DNA from 4 places in the Brevibacillus sp. FSL K6-6036 genome. Region 1 is predicted to be linked to each of the others. Evidence: riboswitches for the same ligand, from Rfam matches in the RefSeq annotation. Region 1 holds a riboswitch; each other region holds the start of a gene.
What was found. A riboswitch is a leader RNA that binds a small molecule or an ion and turns the genes downstream of it on or off. The one in region 1 is predicted to bind S-adenosylmethionine.
Positions count from the first base shown of each region.

Region 2: it holds a riboswitch for S-adenosylmethionine, as region 1 does, so the genes downstream of both, mtnK (S-methyl-5-thioribose kinase) here and NST37_RS15875 (homoserine dehydrogenase) in region 1, are expected to answer to the same signal.
Region 3: it holds a riboswitch for S-adenosylmethionine, as region 1 does, so the genes downstream of both, NST37_RS22030 (ABC transporter permease) here and NST37_RS15875 (homoserine dehydrogenase) in region 1, are expected to answer to the same signal.
Region 4: it holds a riboswitch for S-adenosylmethionine, as region 1 does, so the genes downstream of both, NST37_RS02905 (methionine ABC transporter ATP-binding protein) here and NST37_RS15875 (homoserine dehydrogenase) in region 1, are expected to answer to the same signal.

Region 1 is NZ_CP150173.1:3,156,425-3,161,526, forward strand. It holds gene NST37_RS15865 (extracellular solute-binding protein) at 1-404, opposite strand, end outside; gene glpK (glycerol kinase GlpK) at 645-2,138, opposite strand; gene NST37_RS15875 (homoserine dehydrogenase) at 2,240-3,490, opposite strand; SAM riboswitch class I at 3,576-3,690, opposite strand; SAM riboswitch class I at 3,794-3,905, opposite strand; gene NST37_RS15880 (saccharopine dehydrogenase C-terminal domain-containing protein) at 4,533-5,102, shown strand, end outside.
Region 2 is NZ_CP150173.1:4,144,382-4,149,483, forward strand. It holds gene NST37_RS20585 (ABC transporter transmembrane domain-containing protein) at 1-561, opposite strand, end outside; gene NST37_RS20590 (GNAT family protein) at 782-1,324, opposite strand; gene mtnA (S-methyl-5-thioribose-1-phosphate isomerase) at 1,392-2,435, opposite strand; gene mtnK (S-methyl-5-thioribose kinase) at 2,432-3,661, opposite strand; SAM riboswitch class I at 3,859-4,006, opposite strand; gene NST37_RS20605 (anti-sigma factor) at 4,106-5,102, opposite strand, start outside.
Region 3 is NZ_CP150173.1:4,475,107-4,480,208, forward strand. It holds gene NST37_RS22020 (ABC transporter ATP-binding protein) at 1-23, opposite strand, end outside; gene NST37_RS22025 (ABC transporter permease) at 37-984, opposite strand; gene NST37_RS22030 (ABC transporter permease) at 989-1,921, opposite strand; SAM riboswitch class I at 2,038-2,142, opposite strand; gene NST37_RS22035 (S8 family peptidase) at 2,734-5,102, opposite strand, start outside.
Region 4 is NZ_CP150173.1:533,852-538,953, forward strand. It holds gene NST37_RS02900 (Ger(x)C family spore germination protein) at 66-1,217, shown strand; SAM riboswitch class I at 1,311-1,427, shown strand; gene NST37_RS02905 (methionine ABC transporter ATP-binding protein) at 1,513-2,526, shown strand; gene NST37_RS02910 (methionine ABC transporter permease) at 2,528-3,193, shown strand; gene NST37_RS02915 (MetQ/NlpA family ABC transporter substrate-binding protein) at 3,240-4,079, shown strand; gene NST37_RS02920 (pentapeptide repeat-containing protein) at 4,351-5,102, shown strand, end outside.

The sequences.
Region 1 (5,102 bases):
TCCGGCCAATCCTTGATCGCTTCAGGCGTATAGGCCGTAATAATATCCTTGTCCTTCGCCGACTCAAACGGCAGGAAACCGCCTCCGCCATACCAGACATCCCCCATCGGATTGTCCTTTTCGGCAATCATCTTGTTCACCAGAACGTTGGTGCCGGCGTACTGAATGTTAACGGTCGAGCCCTTGAAAGCCTTTTCAAAATTCTGACCAATTTCTTTGGTCATATCAGGTGTCTCAGGCGAGTAGAGTGCAATTTGACCCAGTTCTTTTGCGGCACCCGAACCCCCGCCAGCTTCTCCTTGGCCCGTACTGGATGAGCCCGTATCCCCCGAGGAACACCCCGCTACTGCCACCGTCGACAACAACGCCGCGGTCGCTACGACATTCAGCCACTTTTTCACCATTTGTCAGACCCCTCTTTCTATTCGTGTTCATTTTTCTGTTGATCGAATAGGTTTGACGATAATGAAGAAAAAGAAAACCCTTACGTATATAAACACACTCCTCCCCTTAAAAGGAATGTGTTTACTGGTAAGGGTTTTCTCCGTTTTCTCCGCCTAACCGTATTTCCGTATGTTTTCGTGCTGCACGATCAACTTTTCTAAAGTATAACCATAGTTTTCAATAACTGTCAATGAAAATGCTTACACAAATGCTGCCGCAGCCCGGACAGCCTTTTGCCAACCGGCATATAGCCTGCTGCGCTCCGTCTCTTCCAGTCTCGCCTCGAATGAGCGCTCAACCTGCCAATTGTGCGAAATCTCCTCTTTGCTTTTCCAAAAACCGATGCCCAACCCGGCCAAATAGGCGGCACCGAGCGCCGTCGTTTCATGTACGCGCGGACGCTCGACGGTGACACCGAGAATATCGCTTTGAAATTGCATCAGGAAGTGATTCGCTACGGCACCGCCGTCTACGCGAAGCTTGCTCAGCGGAATGCCGGCATCTGCTTCCATGGCTGCCACCACGTCTCTGGTTTGGTACGCCAGCGACTCCAGTGTGGCCCGGATGAAATGCTCTTTTTTGGTTCCCCGGGTCAGTCCAAAAATCGCGCCGCGGACCTCGCTGTTCCAGTAAGGAGTGCCCAAGCCCACAAAAGCCGGGACGACATAGACGCCTTCGGTGGATGACACGGCCGTTGCGTAGCGTTCGCTGTCTGCCGAGGTTTTGAGCATGCGCAGGCCATCCCGCAGCCATTGGATTGCAGAGCCTGCGACAAAAATGCTCCCTTCCAGCGCGTACTCCACTTTTCCGCCAAGGCCCCAGGCGATCGTCGTCAGCAAGCCATGCTCGGAGCGAACGGCTTGTTCTCCGGTGTTCATCAGCAAAAAACAGCCGGTGCCGTATGTATTTTTGGCCATGCCCCGCTCGAAGCAGGCTTGCCCGAACAAAGCGGCCTGCTGGTCTCCTGCAGCCCCCGAGATCGGAACCTCGACGCCAAAGAACAAATCCTTGTCGGTTACCGCATACACCTCCGAGCTGCTTCTCACCTCAGGCAGCATCGCACGCGGGACATCGAGCAGAGCCAGCAGCTCATCGTCCCACTTCAAATCAAAAATATTGTACATGAGTGTGCGCGACGCGTTGGTATAGTCGGTCACATGCGCCCGGCCGCCGGACAGCTTCCAGATCAGCCACGTGTCAATCGTTCCGAACAGGAGGTCGCCCTGCTCCGCCAAAGCGCGGGCGCCTTCCACATGGTCGAGAATCCATTTTACTTTTGTGCCCGAAAAGTAAGCATCGATCAGCAGACCGGTCGTATCCCGAAACAATGGGTCGTATCCCTTGCTTTTGAGCTCTTCGCAAATTCCCGCTGTCTGTCTCGACTGCCAGACAATTGCGTGATAGATGGGCACTCCGGTATGCTTGTTCCACACCACGGTCGTCTCGCGTTGATTGGTGATCCCGATGGCTGCCACTTCCTGCGCCGAAACATTGTGGCTGGCCAAAACCTCGCCGATTACGCCGACGACCGATGACCAGATGTCCAGGGCATTGTGCTCTACCCATCCTGGCTGGGGAAAGAGCTGGGGAAATTCTTTCTGGGCCATCCCGACGATGCTTCCTTGCTTGTCGAACAAGATGGCCCGGGAACTGGTCGTCCCCTGATCGATTGCGAGCACATACTTTTTATCCATGAGCTTCCTCCTTCTACCGCGGGATATGGGCACCCTTTTTCTCCTCTATTAGGGGTGAAACCGGATGCGGTCTATATCCCGAAGCATTGGGCCGTCTCCGCTCACAACACGGGAAACACTTCCGCCCTGATGCCGAAATCGCGGTGCAGCGCCTTCTTGTGCTCCTCTGCAAAACCGCTGGCAATCATGCCGATGCGCAAGACGCTCGCCCAGTCATATTGTATTCGCTGTTTTTCCACGAGAACTCCTGCCCGATCCAAAAAATGCGTGACTTGATCAGGCGTTCCCCGCAACGCTTTACTTTCCAGATAGCAAAAGCACCGCTTCTCCCCGGCTTCCCGATTGCCTGCCGGCTCGCTTTCCTGCCAGACCGGCTGAGGAGTGAAGCGCTGGGTCAGCAAATAGGCCAGATCCTCCACCACAGCGCTTGCTGTCGGAAGCTCGCCTGCCCCTTTGCCCATGAACAAAAGGTCGCCGACGATATTGCCCGACACCTGCACGGCGTTGTAGGCATCCTGCACCTGCGCGAGTGGGTGATCCAGCGGCAGAAGCGTTGGACGGACGGAAAGCTGTAGACCGCCCCCGGCCTTGGAAGCCTTGGCCAGCAGCTTGATCCGGTACCCCAATTCGCGGGCGAGGCCGATCTGTCCGAGATGCAGCTTTTCAATCCCCTGCCTCTCGGCTGCATGCAGCGGCAGCGATTCACCAAATACGAGCTGGGCGAGGATGTACGTTTTGTACAAGGCATCCCAGCCCTCTACGTCCGAGGCAGGGTCCGCTTCGGCGTAGCCCAGCTCCTGCGCCTGCTTCAGCACTTCGGCGTAGGGAAGCTTTTCCTGTTCCATCCGCGTCAGGATGTAATTCGTCGTCCCGTTTAAAATGCCGCTGACCGATACGATGTCATTAGTCCGGAGAAACTGGCGCAGCACGCCGAGAATCGGAATCCCTCCGGCTACGCTGGCCTCGTACGCGAGCTGAACGCCGTGCCGATTGGCTAGCCGCACCAGCTCCGTTCCGTGCTTGGCAAGCAGCTCCTTGTTCGCGGTGACGATGTGACAGCCCTTTTCAATCAGTGCACGGACATAGCCGTATGTCGGCTCGACGCCGCCCATCACCTCGACGACGATGTCCACGTCCGACGCCAGCACTTCTTCAAACCGGGTCGTGATCAGATTGTTCTCAATCGGTACAGACCGCTGCTTTTCCGCATTGCGGACCAGCGCCTTGACCACCTCGACACGTCTGCCCAACCTGTCCGACAGCTTTTGCTGCTGAGAGCGGATCGTTTTCAAGACGCCGCCCCCCACCGTCCCTACGCCAAGCAATCCTACTTTTACCACACTTGCACTCATGTACTCCACCTCTTTTTCTCATTTCAAACATAAAAAAGGCCTTCTTCCGTTTAAGAAGAAGGCTCGCGAGCTACAGGGGGCCTCCTTCTCATCTGCCAAGACATACTGCTGCTGTCTTGCAGGAATTGGCACCTTGCCACAAACTGCGTGACGGTTGCCGGGCTTCATCGGGCCAGTCCCTCCACCTCTCTGGATAAGAAAGAAGTTATGAAGTTGCGATAACTCAAAAACATTTGATCATACAAATAAAAAACCTTCTCCCGTTAAGAAGAAGGTTGGCATCCGGAATGGACGTACTCCCGCTTCTTATCTGTCAAGACTGTCATCAGTCCTGCAGGAATTGGCACCTTGTCACAAACTGCGTGACGGTTGCCGGGCTTCATCGGGCCAGTCCCTCCGCCTCTCTGGATAAGAACAGTATTTTCCTGTTGGCAACATTGTAAGGAATTCGGTTTGAGCCGTTAACCAGATATTTCCGACATTTCATCTTCGGACGATTCCTTTCATTTTTGAAAAGAAAGGTTTCTCATTTTTAATAAGGTGTTCTCATGCAGGTGATGGCGCACCAACAGACATTTCCAGCACTTTGTTTTGGTTTTTGCTTTCTCAATAGTGAGAATAATGGTACTGCCGATGCTCCTTCATACTGCACAGGAAGCAGCCGGTCATTTGGTATCATTCTTGCATATATTTTCAGAAAAGTCAGAGTATAATTCCCTTTTTCCATTCGCATGGGACGTCGGGTGCGTCGAATATACATGAATAAAAGACGCTCCACTCTGACTTTTTCAGCAGGAAGGAGGTGCTTTTTTTGAGTAGGCTGCTGCCTGTTTTGATCCACGATCGTCCCACTTAGCTTCGGTTTCTACTATGATCTGCCCGTGTGCAGAAGGAGGGTGTTTGGATGAGACTTCGTCCGCGTGAACCAATCGATGTTGCGACACAAGTCGCGGTATTTCCTGCTACGATCGATCTGCATTTGCAGAAATGGCTGTTTCGAATGCGAAGATAGAACGTTTTCCAAAAATGGAAGGAGGACTCTATGCGAGTCGCTATTTTAGGAGTTGGCGGTGTAGGACAAGTAAGCGCGTGTGAAATCGTGAAATCGAAGTATTTGCAAAAACTGGTGCTGGCAGATATATCGATCGGCCCGGCTGAAGAGCTGGCTGCCGAGCTGCGCCGGGAGACGGATGTGGAAATCCAGGTAAAACGTGTCGACGCACGCGATGTATCGAGCGTCCAATCTATTTTGACTGACATTGACGTACTGCTGCATATCGGCTTGCCGGAAAACAACTTTGAAGTGATGAAAGCGTGCCTGAACACGAAAACCCATTATATCGACACGGCTTCCAGCGGCCCGCAATGGCTCCGCAAGCAGCTAGCCTGGACCGATAAATTCAAAGCGGCAGGCATTCTCGGAATCATGGGGCTTGGGTGCGATCCCGGCTTCTCCAACATCGCGGCGCGGTACGCTGTGGATCAGTTGGACGAAGTCGATGAGATTTTGATTCGCGACGGCGACAATTCCGTCGTCGACTACGACGGCTTCTGCTCCTTCTTCAGTCCGCAGACAGCCATTCAGGAGTGTTTGGCCAAACCGAACTTCTGG
Region 2 (5,102 bases), 990 kb from region 1:
GTAAAACCGGTCGTGCAAAAGCTTGCCGTAATAAGCGGTCGCCCAGGCCAAAAACGGCATCGGAATAAGTGCCGCCAGCGTCAACTGCCAGTCGATGGCCACCATCATGACAGCCAAAGTCAACAGCGTGGCGAACAGGGAGTCGACCAGCGTCAGTACGCCCATCCCTGCTGTCTGTTCGATTGCGGGAATGTCGTTGGTAGCCAGCGCCATCAAATCACCGGAACGACGGCGCGAGTAAAAGGACGGCGACATCCGGGTCAAATGGCCAAACAGCCGCTCGCGAAGCGTCCGCTCCAGCATCAGCGAACCGCCGAACAGCAGGTACCGCCAAAAGAAACGGAGCCCGTACAAGATAAGGCCAATCAAAAGCAGCGTGACAATCGTCGTCGCCAATCCAGATGTCGTCAGCGATCCATTGCGGATTTGATCCACCGTTTGCCCGATCAGCCGGGGAGGCCACAGCATGAGCAGATCAATCAAAAACAGAAAAGCAATCCCTACTGTATATCGTTTCCAATATTTTCTGAAAAACCAGGACAATTGCCGCAAAATATCCACGCCGTCCGTCCCTCCTTCCTTATCCTATTAGAAAACTTGGCTCCGCCATGATTGTGGCGGAGCCTCCGTAATCCGGTTATCAACAGGGACGACTTTGACCCTGTCGATCAAAAGAAAGGGATGCGATATACGCAATCCCTTTTCCAATATCTTCATGGTAGTTTACACAAAATTTCTTGTCAATCCAGCTTTTTCTATCGGCAGCAAAAAACTGAAGGACTCAACGCCACTCTGACGCCAGCATGCCGTAGACGGCGTGATCGACGTAATGATCGTAGAGAAATTCGTTGCTTCGCAGGATTCCCTCCAGCTTGAACCCGAGGCGCTCCGGAATGGCCCTGCTCTTTTTGTTCTCGGTAGCGGCGTGAATGGCGACCTTTTGCAAGTCCCACTCGCCAAAGATCAAGTGATCCAGATAGGCCGAGACGGCGGCCGTCATCAGTCCGTGCCCGGTGTACTGGGCTCCGAGCCAATACCCGATGGACGTCTTCCGGTTTGTCCAGTCGATATGATGTACGCCCACTGTTCCTGTCAGACGACCGTTGTACCAAATCCCGAAATGGGTGCCCTGCCTGCGGCTGTCCTGATCCAGAGTGGCAGAGATGAACCTTCTGGTATCCGCCACGTTTGTGACGATATCCAGCCACGGAAGCCATTCGCGCAGATGGAGACGATTGGTATCGGTCAGCCAGAACATTTCCTCTGCATCGGCAAGCTCCAAGCGCCTCAACGCTGCATGCTGCGTTATCGGAATAACCTTCATGTCATCTCTCCCCTTCTTCAAAAGTGAAAAAGAGCGCCCGAGGGCGCTTTTGTTATACAGCCACGATTTATTGCTTGGAATTGCGGATATCTTCCGGCTTGAAAATGCCGGTTTCGGTGACGATTGCCGTTATATATTCCGCTGGCGTTACGTCGAATGCCGGGTTGTAGACCTTGATGCCGTCCGGAGCCACCTGCTTGCCCAAGCCGTGCGTGATTTCCTCCGCCGGACGCTCCTCGATCGGAATGTCCGCTCCCGTCGGCGTTTCCAGATCGACAGACGACAGCGGTGCAGCCACGTAAAACGGGATGCCATGGGCTTTCGCCAGCACGGCAACGCCATACGTTCCGATTTTATTGGCGACGTCGCCGTTCGCCGCTACGCGGTCGGTTCCTACGATGACAGCCTGCACTTTTCCCTGCGCCATCACCATGGCCGCCATGTTGTCGCAGATCAGCGTGACGTCGATTCCCGCCTGCTGCAGCTCGTAGGCGGTCAGCCGCGCTCCCTGGAGCACCGGCCTCGTTTCGTCAGCGTATACCTTCAGGTTCCAGCCGCGTTCCTTGGCCAGATAGAGCGGAGCTGTCGCCGTCCCGTAAGCGGCGGTAGCCAGCGCCCCTGGATTGCAGTGGGTCAGGATGCCCATTCCATCCTGCAGCAAGGTGAGGAGGTGTTCGCCTATCGTCCGGCATACTTCGGCATCCTCGCGCTGTATCGCGAGAGCTTCGTCCAAAACCGCCGCTTTCAACGCGTCTACCGGTTTTTCTCCCTCCTGCTGGACGCGTGCTTTGACCCGATCGATCGCCCAGAACAGGTTCACCGCTGTAGGGCGTGCTGTCGCCAGGTAGTCAGCCTGCTCGAGCAATTGATTCCAGAGGGCTGACGAATCTGCCGCTTCGCTGTTCCGCACGCCGAGGTAAAGCCCGTATGCCGCAGCCATCCCGATCGCAGGGGCGCCGCGAACCTGCAGGTGGCGGATTGCCGCCCATACTTCCTCAGACGTATGGAGGGAAAGAAAGACTGTTTCTACCGGTAAACGCGTCTGGTCGAGCAGAAGAAGAGAGTCTCCTTCCCACTTTACAGGTGCGAATGCTTCATGAATTGTGGTCATACCGCTGCTGCCTCCTGATCAAATCTTGTTGTCGCATTGCGAACGATGTCTGTGATGTCGGTCGAATCTTCGATGCCGCCCCGCTTCAGGATCAGCTCCTGACCGATCAGCAGTGCCAGCCGTTCCGCTTCGGCACGGGTTTTTTCGTCGCTGATGCTGTTCAGATCGGCGACACCCGCCAGCCCGATCACGCGGCGAAGGATTTTACAGCCTGCAAACCCGGCCGTATCCTGGATCAACCGCTTCACGTAGCTCTGCCAGAGCCCTTCTACATGTGCGCTGCGCTCTTTCGCCTGCTTGTGCCATAGCTGGACGAACTGGGAGACGAACTCGTTCCAGACGTCTTCGACAGTTGTAAGCAGGTATTCGCGATAAGACTCCCGCTTTCCTCCATCCTTCTCCAGTCCGTGCTGGCCGGCATAATTCAGGAGCAGATTGGCGATTACCGCGCCGATGTCAAAGCCGATCGGGCCGTAGTAAGCGAATTCCGGGTCGATGACCTTGGTCGAGGTTTCGGTGACGAAAATGCTGCCTGTATGAAGGTCGCCATGCAGCAGCGCCTCTGCACGGGTGAGGAAATCGTACTTCAGCTTGGCGATTTCCAGCTTGAGCGGCTTGTTCTTCCAGATTTCCTCCACTTCCCGCCGAATCAGCGGGTTGAAGCTGTTGGTCGGCGCATTTTCGTAAGGATCGGTAAACACCAAGTCTTCCGTAATTTTGCACAATTCCGGATTCAAGAATGTTCCGACAAGCGCTTTTTTCTCGTAGGGATGCGCTCCCAGATCAGACGTGAAAAAGAGCGTGTGGGCCATGAAACGTCCGATTTGCTTCGCGAAATTTGGATAGCGTCGCCCCTCGATCAATCCTTTGCGCATCAGGATGTGATCGCTGAGATCCTCCATGACGGTCAAGGCAAGCTCCTGATCGTAGTGGTACACCTGCGGCACGAGGTCCGGAACGTATTTGTACTGGATGCGCAGCGCTTCACTCTCGATGCGGGCGCGATCAAGCGTCAGCGGCCACGACTCGCCTACGACGCGGGCATAAGGCAGAGCCTGCTTCACAATCACGCTTTTGCCGGTCGCTTCATCGCGGATGTGAAAGACAAGATTCAGGTTGCCGTCGCCTATCTCGCGGGAGGACAGGATAGCCCCTGCTTCAAACAGGCCGGGCAGCTCTTTTACATACTGTACTGCTTCTTGTTCACTCAAAGCACGATAAGCCATAACTTGTTTCTCCCCTCACGTGAATCGATTTGGATCTTTCCAGCGGCTTTCCCGGCCCATTCAGCAGGGGATAATTCCGCACGGTATGTTGCAGGCTGCGCCTCCGATCAAGCCGTTTTTGCAGCCAGACATGCAAAAAGACCTCTTTTCCCGAAGAAAAGAGGTCGTATACGTACGCGGCAGGGCGTGTCGTCTCCCCCTTATCTTCCAGAATACTTTTGCTTCTGCAGGAATTAGCACCGTGCACATCGCTTGCAATCGCGCCGTCAGTCTAGCTGACAGGCAAGCGCTGTGTCGGTTGCCGGGTATCATCGGGCCAGTCCCTCCACCTTCTCTGGATAAGGTATCCAACGTATGCTGTTTTGATTAGTTTGAATCATACACGCGGCTATGCACGCTGTCAACACTCTTTTTTGTTTTTTGCCAGTCGGCTGATCCTCGGCCTTACCAGCTGTTTTGCTGTCCGCTTGCACTCGGACGATTCCAGTTCCACCAGTCAATTTGTCCTACGAATGCGGCGGTGATGGCAGCTTCCTGCTTCAGCTTGAGCAGTTCCTTGGTCGGACCGGTGACGACGATTCCATACGTTTTGATACCGTTTTTCTCCAAATACCGATAGCGCTCGTCGATCTTCAATCCTGATCTGCTGTTGAACAGGCTTTGTCCGATCGATCTGCTCAGCCTCTCCTGCTCGGCGAGGTATTTCATCTCCTCCACGTACGCCCGGGTGCGGCGATCTGCTTCGCCATTTACCTGAATCGGTCCCGGTCCATAGTCCAGCCCATGTTCGGAAAAACCCCAGACGTCACCGGCCGAAAGCAGCAGCACGCCTTCTTTGGCATCCTCATGCAGCACCTCCTGTCCGGTATCCACGGCCAGCCAGGTAAGGTCCAAATTATACGGAGCCAGGAAAGCGTACATTTCCTCCAGGCTCATAAACCGGTCAAAGGAAATCGCCAGTTGCGATACCGTCCCCTCCGGCAGCATTTCAAGCGTCTTCCACGCGGGCTCGCGTCTGAAAGAGGTATCCTCCTGCAGCTTCGTCTGAAGCGGGAACAGGAAAAACAGATTTTTCTTCCGAACGCCGTCGTTCCATACCGGGCGGGAGGATACTTTGGTAAACACATTCGTAGTCTCGAAATACCCTGGCTGCTGACGGTCGCCCCCCACCTTTTCGCGCAGCTCCATTTGAATGCTGCCATAAAAAAGGCCAACCTGCGCGCCGCTGCTGCCTGCTACGATCCCCGGCTGAGTGAAATTCACCAAATCCTTGGAGACGCGAAACATATCTTCATACAGCGACCGGCCAATCCAATAGTTGACAAACAACAGGACAAAGCCGATCAGCAGCGAGATCCCCACCGTGTAGGCGGCGTTGGACAGCCTGCTCTTCCACTTTCCCCAGCGGATGATGGAGCGCTGCTTCTCCTCCGGCAAAAAA
Region 3 (5,102 bases), 1.3 Mb from region 1:
TCTACTTCCAACAATGGCTTCATGATGAACTCCCCCTCATTTCCTGATGCGCGGGTCCAGCGCGTCCTGCAGACCGTCCCCGAGCGCGTTGCACGCGAACATGGCAAGCGAAATCATGAATCCCGGAAAAAACAGCCGCCACCACTGCCCGCTCAGCACAACCGCCAGCGCGTCGTTGGCCATCGTTCCCCAACTGGCCGTCGGCGCTTGCACGCCCAGACCGAGAAAGCTGAGAAACGACTCGGCGAAGATCGCATGCGGAATCGTAAAGGTCAGGTTGACGATGATCACGCCAATCGTATTGGGCAGCAGATGCCTGATGATGATTTTGGCATGGGAGGTGCCCAGCTTTTCTGCCGCCAGCACAAACTCCTGCCGCTTGATCTGCATGAGCTGTCCTCTGACCAGGCGGGCCATGCCCACCCAGCCGGTCAGCGAAAGCGCAATAATGATCGTGGCGAGTCCCGGCTCCAGAACGACCATCAGCAGGATCACCACCAGCAGATACGGGATGCTGTAGAGAATTTCAGCCAGCCGCATCAGGATGTTGTCCACTCGGTCACCCAGCCTGCTCCTTCCTGCCATGTATCCGGAAATGCCGCCGATGCACACACCGATTACCAGGTCGATGGCCGCCGCCACCACACCGATAAACAAAGAGATGCGGCCGCCCATCCAGGTACGCGCCCACATGTCCCGGCCCAGGTCATCCGTTCCAAACCAGTGCTCGCCCGAGGGCGGCAGATTCCCCTGCGTCAACGACTGCTCATGCGGGCTGTGAGGAACGAGCATCGGTCCGAAGATCGAGAGCGCCACCACCGCCGCGAGCAGGAAGAACCCGAGCATCGCCAGCTTGTTGCGGCATACCCGCTGCCATACCTCCTGCCAATACCCGAGGCTGGGACGTTCCCGCTCTTCCCCGGCAAGCCGGCTTGGGTCGACAGGTCGAAACAGCGAATCCAGTTGTGTTGCCTGATTGGCCATAACGCTATCTCCCTCCGCTCGTCAATCTGATGCGCGGGTCAATCACCCGGTACAGCAGGTCGATGATGTACAAAGTAAAAATGAGCACAAAGCTGTAAAACACAGTCATTCCCAAAATGACCGGATAATCGCGGTTAAAAATACTTTCCACGAAGTATTTGCCAAGCCCCGGAATGGCGAAAATCTTTTCCACCACAAAGGTTCCGGTCATCAGGTTGGCAAACAGCGGACCGACAAAGGTAAGCACCGGCAGTATGGCATTGCGCATCCCGTGTCTGACGACGATGGAAAAGGTGCCAAGCCCTTTCGCCTCCGCCGTGCTTATGTATTCCTGCTGCCAGACTTCCAGCATGCTGGCTCGTACGAATCGGGCGATAATGGCAAGCGGCCCGATGGCGAGCGCAAGCGTCGGAAGAACCGAATGCTCCCAGCTCCCCCAAGCCGCGACGGGCAAAAGCTCCCATTTGACCGCCATGTATTTGATCAACAGCGGTGCCAGAATAAAACTGGGGACGGAAATCCCGACGATGGCCGCGAACATGGACAGAAAATCCAACGCCCGGTTTTGGTAGAGCGCCGCGACGATTCCGACTGTGATCCCACCTGCCAGCGCGACAAGAAACGCCTGGAGCCCCAGAACAGCCGAGGCGGGAAAGCCCTCCGCAATCAGCGTGTTCACGTCCCTTGTCTTGGACTGGATGGACGGCCCCAGGTCAAATTGCACCAAGCCTTTCAGATAGAGCAGGTACTGCATAGGGATCGGCTCATCCAGGTTGTACTGGGCCCGCATGTTTTTCACGACTTCTTCCGGAAGCATTTTGGCGTCAGACGCGAACGGGTCGCCCGGAATCAGGTGCATGATCACAAACGTCACCGTGACAATGATCCACAGCGTAACCAGCACGAGAAAGCCTCGCTTGACCGCATAATGAAGCACGTTGTTTCCTCCTTTGTGCAATTGCAATACTAAGTAAATAAATATGAATACTGTGGATTATACATACAGAAAGCCCCTCTCCAGAAAGAAGAGGGGCGATTTGTACGGTTCCCACCTTCTTATCTCTCAGAATAACTCCGCAGGATTTAGCACCGTAAGGTCCATCAGACCAAGGTTGCCGGGTTTCATCGGGCCAGTCCCTCCACCACTCTCGATAAGAATGTTTTATGAAGTTAAATTTCATTCACTAAATTCTTTTTTATCTTATCATTTTACTTGGATATGTCAATGTGGTTTTAGTGCATTTGATTTTTGTTTATTTGTTGGGGGGATTAAATGGTTTTAGAATTCTCTCATATAAAAGCAACAGCGGCAGACTAAGACGGAAAAACAAAGTCCTAGATTGCCGATGCTGTGGCTACCACTATTTAACTATCGATACTCGCTAGTTGAATGAAACTATTATTCCACTAAACCTGTTTTCGTTACTGTAATAGGTTATCAGTTTAAGTTTTATAAAACAAAAGCATACTCCCGTCAACGAAAAGACTAGAGCATGCGAATAGTTATTGTTATAAAACTATTTCTAATAGCATATTTCGCCACTAGTTACCATAACGGCAAAGTTATTATTTAACTCACACCCTCTATAGTGGCATCACTGATATATATGGAGGAGACAGGGGAATTATTCGTTATTCCACACGGAGATATTATGTCGTAACGTGGTATAGCGGGAATAATTGCAAAAATTTTTAATGAAACCATGTGGCTTCATCATTAAATCATGCCCGCAGAGGTTCCGCGGTAATTTACTCTTGCAGCCTGTCTTCCACTTCAATTTCCTGTTCCAGATTATCAATTTCGACTTGAACAAGATTACGTATCATTTCGTAAATTTGTATATCCTGATTTATAGCTTCAAAACTAACTACTAAAGAGTATCTTGCGGCTTCATTCGAATCCCAGCCCTTATGTCCGCGAACAGCGATGCAGAAACTATCAGTTAACTGGTTTGACTTAACTATAGTCCAATCCTTTTGCAAAGTACTATAAGAGCGAGAAAAATCTTTTGCTTGACCATAATTGCTCTGTTCACCAATTACCCAATTAAAATTTCCATCATCATCTACAGACGCACCTGTATTAAGAATTCTTTCTGCAAATGAATCAATTCTTTCACCAATCTTACTACATCTCCAGTCAAGCCAAGTAGATAAGTATCTACTAAGTGTTCGTCTTGTGTTTCTTGGCTTTGCTACGTAAGATAAAGTTACGTCTATACGAACATCATAATCTTCACCAATAGCATATAACTCTTCTGGGATAGGTATCTTAAAAATATGAGCCTGTCCTTCTGAAATATACATTGTATTTTCTGTTACCAAAGTAATACGATATTCATCGTTTTGAGTAGCTCTAATTACATTAGGTAGTCCGTAACCAACGTGTCTAACAATTTCCTGTGCGTTTACAAATTTATCATTAATACTAATCGGCCATCTAGCAGACTGTGCTATCAAAGCTCTATACAACAACGCCGGAGAGTTAGGAAAAAGTTTTTGGATTTCAGCAGCAATATATGCAACTTTTGGAGTTGAAAATGATGTTCCTATTGCATCTTTAGAGAACGCAGACCCTTCTGGTGATACTCTAACCAATTCGGGACAAACATCTGATGGTGTAGTAAGTCGTATATCATGACCCTCTTTATTTTTCACCCAAGTCCCACCATATTCAACTACATCTGGCTTTACTGAATTCCAAATCCCTGCACCAGATCGTGAAAAAGCCGAAGGCTCATTTTCCCCACCAATGCTTATAGAGTCTTCCGTTTCATAATTTAGATACGCGATGGAACCAACAGTAAGAGCTTGCATGCTTTGTGCTGGATTTGCGATTCGTGATCTCTCATCGAATAGATACTTCGGATATGATTTCCCCTCGTTGTATAATTCTTTTATAGTAGTATCATAAACATTTCCTGCAGCTTGAATAAATAGAACATCATGCTCATAGCTTTGCATATCAATTTCAGTAGCCCATGGTGACATATGTTCAATCTCACATGAGCTAATTTCAGCAACAGAATGATTAAAAATCTTTGTTTTTCTGGTAGAGTCCACTGCAAACTCTTTAACAACAGCTTTTATTATAAGGGGAGGAAAGACACTACTTTGAATAGAATGTCCATTAGTTTCATCTAAAACACGTGCATTCCGAATAAAGCACGGCAATTTGTATGTACCCGACCGAGGAATTTCAAAAGGATACAAAATTGCTCCAGCAACTCTTGTTCCGTGGCCCCCATTTCCTACTTCATCGGCAACTGAAGTTGTTCCTTTGACATAACATTTTGAGTCATCACTAAGAATTGCGGGCATTATATATTTGTGGCCTTCTTGAATCCCACTATCAATAACTGCAACAATTGGTGCATCATCATCAGGAGGAAGAATTGTTAACTCCGGATTTATATCTCCAACAACATCCAGGAGGGATTTTCCAATACATAACTCTCCAACATATTCAATTTCAAATATGGGTGAGAAGTTATATATTAGGTCCCTTAAACACTTTCCGTTTATCTTAACTCTAACTGAAAAACTATCGCAAAATTCTAGATAGGTTGGTTCCCCATCTATAAATGATCCAGTAAACTCTCCGTCGTAGGACTTAATAAAGCTTTCAAATTGCAGTTCTCTTTCCGTCTTTAATTGATCCCAACGATCATAAGCTTCGTAATATTTTTGTTGCCATTTTATATACTCCCTACTATTTTTATATTCTTCATCACTGATATGATCGGGCTTTTCTGGCTGCCGATCTATCTCAAAAATATTACTAGAGCAACTGATACTTACATCAACTTCATATTTTTCATCGTCTTTTAACGTTGTCCAAATACTCAATAAATTCTTCCCGAGTATTTTTTTCAAACGAGTATCTTCTTCATGAAATTCATATATGCGAGCCGGAGTATTACATTTTTTTGACACCTCATTTATAAAATCTTCTGTTTTTCTTATTAACGTGGCAAATTCTGTATCACCGTTGGAAACTATTACATACCCATTCTCCAGTTCAGATATAACTTCAAATCCAAGGTTTTTTAAAAAACTTACATCACTACTCGGATCAATCTCTAATAAAATTGGGATACCACTTTTGATTTCCGGCA
Region 4 (5,102 bases), 2.5 Mb from region 1:
TACCCTTATGTCCTATTGTTGGGAGTTCTGATCAAACGGCGGTGGAACAGGAGGGAGGATTCATCGTGCCGAGATCCGGAAATAAGCGGCTCCTGAGAGCGGGAGCCGTGCTCCTTCTATGTTCTGTTCTGCTCAGCGGCTGTATCAGGACGCAAATTTTTGATGAGCTTGGAATGATTACGGTGGCGGGATATGACCTGTTAAAGGACGGGAACATACGCGGAACGGTGGTGATGCCCTCCATCAATCCCGAGGCTGAAGAAAAAGTGCAGGTGATGTCCGGCATCAGTCTGACGAGCAAGGGCATTCGCGACAAGGCCAACCTGCAGTCAGACAAAGAAGTGCTGGGCGGGCAGCTTCGGGTCGCGATGTACAGCGAGGAGCTGGCCAGAAAAGGGATAGGCAGCATTGTGGACACTCTGTACCGCGACCCCTCGATTGGAAGCCGGGTTTATTTAAGTGTCATTGAGGGCCAAACCTACGATTTGCTGACGTACAAATTCAAAGAGGAAGGCAATATTGGCATTTACCTCTACCAATTGATCCGGCACAACGTAGAGGATGACAAAATTCCGTCTCCTACTCTCCATGAGTTTTACCGCTCCTACTTCAGCGAGGGAATCGACCCTTACGTCCCTTTTCTTGAGAGGAAAGGGGATGAGGTGAGGATCAAAGGCGTGGCTCTGTTTCACAAGGACAAATATGTCGGCTGGATTCCTCCAAAGGAAGCCTTTCACATCAAGCTAGTTCATGATGCTTATCGAGCGGGAACGTACGAAACGTCGGTAGATCCGGAGAGGATGGGGGTAAAGCCGAAAAAGAAGAACACAACCGGCCCTGACATCCAAATGGTATTTGATACGCTGAGCAGCAAGACCCACGTCGATATTGTCAGTACGAATCCACTGACCTACAAGGTCGATGTGAAAGTACGGACACGCATTCTGGAAATGTCAATACCGTTAAAAATAGAACAACCGGAGGTACTCAGAAAAATGGAGCAGGCCTTGTCTGAAAACATGAAGCAGGATTTGGCCAAGGTCGTCGCCAAAATGCAAAAATGGGAGGTAGACCCCTTTGGGTTCGGGGAATTATACCGGGCAAAATTCCGCGGGGCGCGGAAGCTGTCTCACGATCAGTGGCATGAGATGTACAGGAAGTCCCGCTTCGATTACAACATCGATGTAGAAATTGTCCGCAACGGCGTGTTGGATTAATTGCCCATTGACTTTCTATTTTGGTATAGCATATAATCCGTTTTGTATCATAAAAAGAAATAAAGTTCTTCAAACTAAATATACGTAGAATTCTTCTTATCCAGAGCGGCGGAGGGACAGGCCCTATGAAGCCCGGCAACCGGCTCATCGATTCTGATGGGTGGCGCGGTGCCAATTCCTACAAGATTGTAGAATCTTGACAGATGAGAAGGGTGAATGCGATCGTATAATGCGGTGCAGCCCCTTTTTCGCCTGATGAAAAAGGGGCTGTTGATTGTAATGGGAGGTGAACCGGATGATTCGGTTGCAGAATCTGAAAAAAGACTACATTGTAAAAGGCCATAAAACACCTGCGCTGCGCGGAATTGACCTCTCGATCGAGAAGGGGGAAATTTTCGGCATCATCGGACATTCCGGTGCCGGCAAAAGTACGCTGATTCGCTGCATCAACCTGTTGGAACGTCCGACAGCGGGCAGCGTTATTGTAGACGGGGTCGATCTGACCAAGCTGGATGAAGGCAGGCTCCAGGAACAGCGGCGGCATATCGGAATGATTTTTCAGCACTTCAACCTTCTCTCGTCCGCTACGGTCGGGGAGAACGTTGCGTTTCCGCTCAAGCTGGCCAAGCGGCCCAAGGCGGAGATCGACAAAAAGGTGAAGGAAATGCTGGCGTTGGTAGGGCTGGAACAGCATCGCGACAAGTATCCGTCACAATTGTCGGGCGGACAAAAGCAGCGTGTCGGCATTGCCCGGGCGCTGGCGAGCGACCCCAAGGTGCTGCTGTGCGACGAGGCGACATCCGCTTTGGACCCGCAGACGACCAACTCCATTCTGGCGCTGCTTTTGGACATCAACCGAAAGCTGGGCTTGACGATCGTCCTCATTACCCACGAAATGCATGTCATCCGCTCCATTTGCGATCGGGTCGGTGTCATTGACGGGGGGCACATTGTGGAAATGGGCAATGTTCTGGATGTGTTCTTAAAGCCGCAGCACCCGACGACACAGGAGTTCGTGGAACAAGTAGCAGACTCCAGCGAGCTGCGGGCTGCCGTCGCTCATGAAAAGGCGTCAGGCGACCGAACGATCCTGCGTGTCACGTTCCTCGGAGAACAGACCTACCAGCCGATTCTGTTCCAAACGATGCAGGAAACCGGTACGGTGTTCAGTATCCTGCAAGGAACCATTTCGCGTATGAAAGACACCCCATATGGCCAGCTCGTGATCGAGTTGGGCGGGGATGCGCAGCAGAACAGGAAAGCTGTCGATACGCTTCGTCAGCGCGGCCTGGAAGTGGAGGTGATTTAAAATGGGATTCACGCTTAAAAATATAGACTGGGCGGAAATTTGGAAGGGAACGCAGGATACGTTGACGATGCTTGGCTTTTCCACCTTGTTTACCGTCGTTATCGGGCTGCCGCTGGGCATTTTGCTGTTTCTCACATCCAGAGGCCAGCTTTTGGAGAATCGCGCGTTTTATTCGATCTCATCCTTTGTCGTAAACGTTTTGCGTTCGGTGCCATTCATCATCCTGATGATCCTGCTGATTCCTGTTACCAAAATGCTCGTCGGCACCTCACTCGGGGTAAAGGGCTCGATTCCTCCGTTGGTGATCGGGGCGGCTCCCTTTTTCGCCAGACTGGTGGAGACCTCCCTGCGCGAGGTTGATCGCGGCGTGATTGAAGCGGCGCAATCGATGGGTGCTTCCAACTGGCAAATTATCCGCAGCGTGCTCTTGCCGGAATCCCGTTCGGGGCTGATCGCCGGGATTACGATTACCACGGTGTCGCTCGTGTCCTACACGGCGATGTCCGGGGTCATCGGCGGCGGAGGCTTGGGAGACCTGGCGATCCGCTACGGGTATCAGCGCTTCCAGACAGACGTCATGGTCGTGACGGTATGTATTTTGCTTGTGTTGGTTCAGATCCTGCAGATGGTGGGCGACAGGCTCGTCATCAAGTTCAGCCGGAAGTAGGATCTTGTCCATAGAGAATGTTCAAAATAGAAAGGGGAAATCATCTGTGAAGAAATTGGTCGTATCTGTACTGTCCACTGTACTGGCACTGTCTCTGGCTGCTTGCGGCAGCCAAAATGAATCGGCTCCCGCGCCGTCTGCCGGCGGTTCCCAAGGCGAGCAAAAAGAAGTAACGCTGAAAGTGGGCGCAACGCCGGTCCCGCAGGCTGAGATTTTGAAGTTCGTCGCGCCGAAGCTGAAGGAGCAGGGCGTAATTCTGGAAGTCAAAGAATTTACCGACTACGTTCAACCTAACGTGCAAGTAAATGAAAAGCAGCTGGACGCCAATTTCTTCCAGCACAAGCCGTACCTCGATGATTTCAACAAAGGACAAAACATGAACCTGGTAGAAGTAGTACCTGTTCATATCGAGCCGTTTGGCGCATATTCCAAAAAAGTAAAAAGCGTGGATGAACTCGCTGACGGTGCAACCGTTGCTCTGCCAAACGATGCAACGAACAACGGCCGCGCACTTGCTCTGCTCGAAAAGCAAGGCCTGATCAAGCTGAAAGACGGCGCAGGCATCAGCGGTACTGTAAAAGACATCGTAGAAAACAAGAAAAACCTGCAGTTCAAAGAGGTAGAAGCTGCGATGCTGCCACGCGTCCTGGATGAAGTAGACCTGGCTCTGATCAACACCAACTATGCGCTGGAAGCGAAGCTGGTACCGACCAAAGACGCCCTGTTCATCGAAGACAAGGATTCTCCATATGCAAACTACCTGGTAGCTCGTCCGGACAACAAGGATTCCGAAGCGATCCAGAAGCTGGCGAAAGAGCTGAATACGCCAGAAGTGAAAAAGTTCATCGAAGATACGTATAAAGGAGCAATTGTGCCTGCATTCTAATGCCAGGCTTCAAGCTCTACGATAGGCTTCTTGCTCAAGATATCGAGAGGGTGCCCCACAGTCATTTAGACGTGGGGCACCTTCCTTTTTTAGGAGAAAACAAGCGGAAAATACGGAACGTGAACACCGTACCTGCTCATCCCCCTGGCTCTCCTCCTGTCCGAACCAGGATTGACGGAGAGGATCGTTCAGTACTATCATAACCACAGCCTTGTCTTCAGGCAGGACGATGCAAGCATGGACATACAAAGAAGCGGAAGGAGACAACGCAATGTCCGAGGATCTCGAATATGCAAAAGCGCCCCACGGCAGTAGTCGCCTCAGTCTGCAAGCTGACTGCGAGAACTGCTTCGGCTTGTGCTGTGTCGCGCTGCCCTTCGCTGCTTCGGCAGATTTTGCGATTGACAAACATGCCGGACAGCCCTGTCAAAACCTGCAGGCGGACTTCCGCTGCGGCGTTCACAACAGCCTCAGACAGATGGGCTTTCGAGGCTGCACGGTTTATGACTGCTTTGGCGCGGGACAAAAGGTCTCCCAGGTCACTTACGGAGGACTCGACTGGCGCAAGTCCCCTAAGTCCGCGAAGGAAATGTTTGAAGTGTTTCCGATCATGTGGCAGCTCCATGAGCTGCTCTGGTATTTGTCCGAGGCGCTGACGCTTCGGCCAGCCCGTCCCATCCGGGATGAGCTGAGCCAGGCTCTCGACAAGACAGAGCGCCTCACGAACCTCGATCCAGACTCGATCTTGAAGCTGGACGTGGCAGCACACCGTGCCGATGTCAACAAGCTGCTCTTGCGGACCAGCGAACTTGTGCGAGCCGATTTTTTGCGCTCGCAGAGGGGATCCGCAGGCAAGCGCAAGACGTACAGCCGGGGAGCCGATCTGATCGGAGCCAAACTGAGAGGAGCCGATCTGAGAGCCGCCAATTTGAGAGGAGCCTACCTGATTGCCGCCGATCTCAGAGGAGCTGACCTGAGAGGAGCCGATCTGATCGGGGCTGACTTTCGGGACGCTGACATCAG